2 linked regions of the Sinorhizobium fredii NGR234 genome follow. The protein of the gene in region 1 interacts with the protein of each later gene in a pairwise test. Links are inferred from orthologs where the notes say so. Each region holds a gene or a part of one and is shown on either strand. Other genes may lie near its edges. The genes, in order: NGR_RS27725 and def.

Evidence for each region.
Region 2: the proteins of NGR_RS27725 (region 1) and def interact in binary tests that used the Escherichia coli proteins (3 or more experiments, as listed by UniProt). The link is inferred for Sinorhizobium fredii NGR234 from one-to-one orthologs.

What each region holds. Positions count from the first base shown.
Region 1 is NC_012587.1:3,499,353-3,502,636, reverse strand. Bases 241-3,204 are described here. They hold NGR_RS27725 (aspartate-semialdehyde dehydrogenase), read right to left. Parts: upstream 2,258-3,204; coding sequence 1,223-2,257; downstream 241-1,222. Other genes in these bases: NGR_RS27720 (MFS transporter), read left to right, coding at 2,767-3,204; NGR_RS27730 (lytic murein transglycosylase), read right to left, coding at 241-938. Also shown: more of NGR_RS27730, read right to left, coding at 117-240; more of NGR_RS27720, read left to right, coding at 3,205-3,284.
Region 2 is NC_012587.1:59,865-62,927, reverse strand. Bases 294-3,036 are described here. They hold def (peptide deformylase), read right to left. Parts: upstream 2,056-3,036; coding sequence 1,531-2,055; downstream 294-1,530. Other genes in these bases: NGR_RS11640 (DNA recombination protein RmuC), read left to right, coding at 2,872-3,036; NGR_RS11645 (NADPH-dependent FMN reductase), read right to left, coding at 2,129-2,683; fmt (methionyl-tRNA formyltransferase), read right to left, coding at 412-1,347; truA (tRNA pseudouridine(38-40) synthase TruA), read right to left, coding at 294-412. Also shown: more of truA, read right to left, coding at 1-293; more of NGR_RS11640, read left to right, coding at 3,037-3,063. UniProt on the Escherichia coli protein: Removes the formyl group from the N-terminal Met of newly synthesized proteins. Requires at least a dipeptide for an efficient rate of reaction. N-terminal L-methionine is a prerequisite for activity but the enzyme has broad specificity at other positions.

The sequences.
Region 1 (3,284 bases):
CCGCCGGACGTCTTCCGGATAAGTGCTGATCGTGCCTCAATGTCCCTTCTCCCCGTCAATACGGGGAGAAGGTGGCCGGCAGGCCGGAGGGGCGGAAACTGCGAACCGCGCTCTTCTCAGTCGCCGTCGATCTCGGCGCCGATGATGGCGATCGCCTGCTGGTAGACGCTGGCGGCGTTCCAGCCCTGGATCGCCGCGTAGTTCACCTCGCCCGGCTGGTAACCGCCGCCCGGCTGCCAGCCGTGGCCGCGCAGGAAGTTCGCGGTCGAGGCCAGGGCATCGGCCTTGGAGCGGACCATGTCGACATGGCCGTTGCCGTCGCCATCGACGCCGAATTTCAGGACGTTCAACGGGAGGAACTGTGTCTGGCCGATTTCGCCATGCGCAGCACCCCGGGCGGCGGGGCTGAGGTCACCCCGTTCGACGAGCTGAAGCGCGGCGTAGAGCTGGTCGGTGAAATAGGCCGAGCGGCGGCAGTCATAGGCGAGCGTCGAGACGGCGGAGAGCGTATGCTCCTTGCCCATGAAGGAGCCAAAGCCGGTTTCCATGCCCCAGATGGCGATCAGGGGACCGGCCGGCACGCCGTAGCGCTGCTCGATGCTGTCGAAAAGCCCTGCGTTCTGGGCGCGCATCTTGCGGCCGCGCGAGATGATCGCCTGGCCGCCGCGTTTCTGCATGAACTGGTCGAGCGACAGCTTGAAGCTTTTCTGGCCGCGGTCGGCGCGGATCGTCGCGCGGCTATAGGAGACGTTGGCGAGTGCCGCATTCAGCGCTGACGAACTGATGCCGTTGCCCGCGGCCTCGCGCTTGAACTCGGCGACCCAGGCGGAAAAGCCGCCGGCGTTGCTGCCGCATTGCGCCGCCGAGGCGGCTGCGGGAAGAATTGCTGTTGAGATGAGGGCTGCAAGCCCCGTTACTGCGCACCTTGCCATGTGCATGGTATACCCCGTCAAAGCCCCAATAATTGACTTGAAAAGCCCGCCCCGCCCGGGCCGTCGTTTCGCTCTCGTCCCCCCCTACAGCGCCGCGCGTCTTAATCAGACGCGCGAAGGTCGCTGTAGCACTTTGAAGTTCTGCATGTCTTTGTCCTTAAATCGAGGTCGATTTAAGGAGACATGCAGAAGGCAATGGTTTCACGTGAATCCACCGCCCGAACCTCAATGCGAAACCCCGCAAGGTCCGTTACCGAGCGGGGTTCGCATTCCATTTGTTTGTCGCCTCGTCAGGCGGCCTGCTTGCGCGGCTTGATCAGGCCGCGGTTGACAAGCAGTTCGGCGATCTGAACGGCGTTCAGCGCCGCACCCTTGCGCAGGTTGTCGGAAACGACCCACATGTTGAGGCCGTTCTCGACGGTTGCGTCCTCGCGGATGCGCGAAATATAGGTGGCGTCTTCGCCGGCGCATTCATAGGGCGTCACGTAGCCGCCGTTCTCGTGCTTGTCGACGACCAGGCAACCCGGCGCCTCGCGCAGAATGTCGCGCGCCTCGTCGGCGGTGATCTCGTTCTCGAATTCGATATTGACCGATTCCGAATGGCCGATGAACACCGGCACGCGCACCGCCGTGCAGGTCACCTTGATCTTCGGATCGAGCATCTTCTTGGTTTCGGCGAGAACCTTCCACTCTTCCTTGGTGTAGCCGTCTTCCATGAAGACGTCGATGTGCGGAATGACGTTGAAGGCGATGCGCTTGGTGAACTTCTTGCTCTCGATCGGATCGGCGACGAAGACGGCGCGCGTCTGGTTGAAGAGTTCGTCCATGCCGTCCTTGCCGGCGCCGGACACCGACTGGTAGGTGGAAACGACGACGCGCTTGATCTTGGCGTGGTCGTGCAGCGGCTTCAGCGCGACGACGAGCTGCGCGGTCGAGCAATTCGGGTTGGCGATGATGTTCTTCTTGGTGAAGCCTGAAACCGCGTCGGCGTTGACTTCCGGCACGATCAGCGGCACCTCGGCGTCGTAGCGCCAGGCCGAGGAATTGTCGATGACGACGCAACCCTGCTGGCCGATCTTCGGCGAGTACTTCAAGGAAACCGCGCCGCCGGCCGACATCAGGCAAATATCGGTGTCGGAGAAATCATAGGTTTCGAGGTTGGAGACCTTCAGCGTCTTGTCGCCGTAGGAGACCTCGGTGCCGACGGAGCGTGACGAGGCGAGCGCCACAACCTCATCCGCGGGAAATCCCCGTTCGGAAAGGATGTTCAGCATCTCCCGGCCGACATTGCCGGTGGCGCCTGCGACTGCAATCTTGAAACCCATGTTCTAAGCTCTCTTTCTGTCTCTCCTCGTCGGGTGGAGGCGGAGCCGCGCGGACCGTCCCGCGAAGATCCTGTCCCCGGCCGTACCGGGGAGAGAGCGGAGGGCCAGAGACGTCAGACGGTTTTCGTCGTCGTTTTGGCCGTTGTTTTGCTATTGAGCGAGAAAGAGCGTGCCTGCCCGGCGTGGGCCGGCAAGTTCAGCGCAGCGATGGACGAATTGTTCGGTCGCATCTCGTTTCCTCGTTCGCCGCTGCTCTTACCGGCTTTTCCACAAGAGTCAAGCCGCCGGCGCCTCTGCGCCCCGAATTGCCGGCCAGCGCAAGAGTGCTCGATTCCACGCCGCGCCCGATCGCCGCATTAGACGAAAGTCATAGGACGAAAGCATCCCTGCCTCGGGCAAGGCTTTTCTGACATCCTCTCAATCAGGCGTACCGCGTTTCGGGCTTCGGGGAGGAGGCGGAACGATCCAACGGGCGCCCAGAGTGCCTTTTGAAGTGGAGGATCATCAAAATGGCAAATGTCGCAACAGCGGACGGCATCAAAAAAGCCGGTCCCATGACCGCCGAGGAAAAGAAGGTCATCTTCGCTTCCTCGCTCGGTACCGTCTTCGAATGGTACGATTTCTATCTCTACGGATCGCTCGCCGTCTATATCGGCGCGACCTTCTTCAGCCAGTATCCGGAGACGACCCGCAACATCTTCGCGCTGCTTGCCTTTGCCGCAGGCTTCCTGGTACGCCCGTTCGGCGCGCTGGTCTTTGGCCGCATCGGCGACCTCGTCGGCCGCAAATATACCTTTCTCGTCACGATCCTGATCATGGGTCTGTCGACCTTCCTGGTCGGCGTGCTGCCCGGTGCTGCGTCGATCGGCATCGCCGCGCCGATCATCCTGATCGTCCTGCGCCTGCTGCAGGGCCTGGCGCTCGGCGGTGAATATGGCGGTGCCGCGACCTATGTCGCCGAACACGCGCCGCATGGCCGCCGCGGCTACTTCACCTCGTGGATCCAGACGACGGCGACGCTCGGTCT
Region 2 (3,063 bases), 3.4 Mb from region 1 along the record:
GTGTCTTCGGCACCCACCAGGCGCGCCGCGCCTCGAGCGCCAGCGGCGAGCGGCGGGAGATGATCCGATACAGGTAGTGCCTGCGGATCGCCGAAAAGCGCGCGTCGAATTCCGGCGGCACTTCCGCCGCATCGAGAATCGAGACGCGCTCTGCGGCAAGGGCAAGGTGGGCGTTCAGCGCGTTGCGCAGCGTGTGCGTCTTCCATTCGCGCGTCAGGTCGAGATGCGCCACCTGGCCCATCGCGTGAACGCCGGAATCGGTACGGCCCGCGCCGCGGATCGACACCGTCTCGCCGGTCAGGGACAGGACCGCTTTCTCGATCGCCCCTTGCACGGAGGGGCCGTTCTCCTGCCGCTGCCAGCCGACATAGTCGGAACCGTCATACTCGACGGTCAGGCGATAGCGCGGCATCAGCAAATCCTCGTGCCGGCGGCAATCGGCGAGCCGCGCAGGAAGTCAGGCGTAGCAAGCGGCTTGCCGCCGGCGCGCTGCAGGCGGGTCGGTCGAACCGCCCCGTCGCCGCAGGCGATCGTCAGGGCATCGTCCAGGATCGTGCCGGGCGCACCGGCCCCTGCCGCAGGCTCCGAGCCAAGCACCTTGATCCGCTCCGTCCGCCCGGCGGTCTCGAGTTCGAACCAGGCGCCGGGAAAGGGCGCGAGTCCGCGGATATGGTTGTGTACGTCGGCCGCCGGCTTGGTGAAATCGATCCGCGTCTCGTCCTTCGAAATCTTGGCAGCGTAGAGAACACCTTCTTGCGGCTGCGGCGTCAGCGGCAGTTCGCCCAGCTCGAGCTTCACCATGGCTTCCTTCATCAGCGCTGCCCCGGCATGCATCAGCTTGTCGTGCAGTTCGCCGGCCGTCATCGTCTCGCCGATCGGCACGGTCTTCGTCAGGGCAACAGGGCCGGTATCAAGGCCCTTGTCCATCTTCATCACCATCATACCGGTCTCGCGGTCGCCGGCCATGATCGCCCGCTGGATCGGTGCGGCGCCCCGCCAGCGCGGCAGGAGCGAGGCGTGGCCGTTATAGCAGCCGTAGCGGGTGCCCGAGAGGATTTCCTCGGGCAGCAGCAGGCCATAGGCGACGACGACCGCGACATCGGCATTGAAATCTCGGAAAGCCTGCCGGTCGGCGGCATCCTTGAAGTTGACGGGCGTCAACACCGGCACGCCGAGAAGTTCGGCAGCCTGATGCACCGGCGACTTCTGGAGATCGAGGCCGCGCCGGCCGCCGGGGCGCGGCGGCTGGGTGTAGACGGCGGCGATCTCATGGCCGGCCTCGACGAGAGCGGCGAGCGTCGGCACGGAGAATTCCGGCGTGCCCATGAAGATGATGCGAAGCGGCAAGGCGGTGAACTCCGTCTTTCTTCACAGCGCCGCGCGCCTTATGAGGCGCGCAAAGGTCGCTGTGGCACTTTGAATTGCTGCATGTCTTTATCCTTAAATCGAAGTCGATTTAAGGAGACACGCAGTTCGCCCGAAGCAGGGCAGCGGTTCCGGTTCAAGCGCCATTCAGGGATCGCCCGGCGATCAAATCGCCTTGGCACCGCGCGTCTTGGCTGCCTTGGTGAACTTGCGGATCACCATGTCGCGCTTGAGCTTGGAGATGTAATCGATGAACAGAACACCGTTCAGGTGGTCGATCTCATGCTGCAAGCAGGTGGCCAGCAGGCCGTCGGCCTCAACCGATTGCTGCTTGCCGTCGCGATCGAGATATTCGACGGCAATCGCCGCCGGGCGCTCGACCTCGGCATAGTAGTCCGGAATCGACAGGCAGCCTTCCTCGTAGACGGAACGCTCCTCGGAGGATTTGACGATCTTCGGGTTGATGAAGACCAGCGGCGTCTTCTCTTCGCCTTCTTTCGAGACGTCGAGAACGAGGAGGCGCCTCGGCACGCCGATCTGGATCGCCGCCAGCCCGATGCCCGGGGCGTCGTACATGGTTTCGAGCATATCGTCGGCAAGGCGACGAATGTCGGCGTCGATGGTCTCGACGGGCGTCGAAACCTGGCGGAGGATGGGATCGGGAAGGATGATGAGCGGCTTGATCGTCATGCTGCTCCCATAGCCGATCTTTTCGTAGGGGCGCAAGAAATTTGCCGATCAGAGACAACCGAAAGCTTCGCGTCTACCATTGGCCTACTGCGTCGACGCGAACCGATTGGCAGAACTCCGAAAATTCCTTGAGGAAGATGTCGACGCGGCTTCGATTCTCGGGTGTTCCGACGATCTGCCGGATTGCTTCCGGTGTCTCCTTCATCAGCGGAAAGCGCAGAAAAATCTCGCTGTTGAAGTTCGAGGTGACCGTGGACATGACAGTGCGAAGCGTCGCCAGCATATCGTCGCCTCGGTGCGATGCATGGGCCAATACAACCGGTTTGCTGACGATGACCTCCGCGGATACCAGCCAATCGATGGCATTCTTCAGTCCGCCCGGTAGGGTCCTGACATATTCCGGGCTGGAAAGGATAAGGCCGTCACTCGCTTCGATGGCCTCCATGAAGTCGCGAACGCTGCGAGGGGTGGCTTCCCCTTCGAGGTCCGGAGAGAACACGGGCAGCGCACCAATCCTATGGAAAACGCGGATGTCGAACCGTGGCGCTGCCACCTGCCTGATCGCCTCAAGCATCGCCGTGTTGGTGGAGTTCCTTCGGGTGCTGCCGGATATGGCCAGGACTTTCATGGTCAGCACAAACTCCTTGAAGTCATTGTCCGGGGTTCAGAATTGGCCGGCGCGAGGGTGCCATAGCCGCAGAGCCGATGCACCGCAAATGGTGCGCAAGGACTCAGCCTTCATCCCGTTCGTAGCAGCGCTGTATCTGTTCTTGTTTTGATCTGGTTTTCGACTGCGAATCCGTTTAGGTTGTGGCCATGGAGCCCATTGCCTTTTCCTTCGATCAGCCGCTGTTTCTCATCGGCAGCTTCCCCGTAACGGCTGGCCACCTGGTCATCCTTGCGGCTTTCCTCTTCGTTTTGGCGGCGATTGCGGCCGCTCGCAGGGCCCGCATGCTTCGCGCCGACGACCGGGATCAACAACTCTCGGCGCTGCTCGCGGCGCAGACC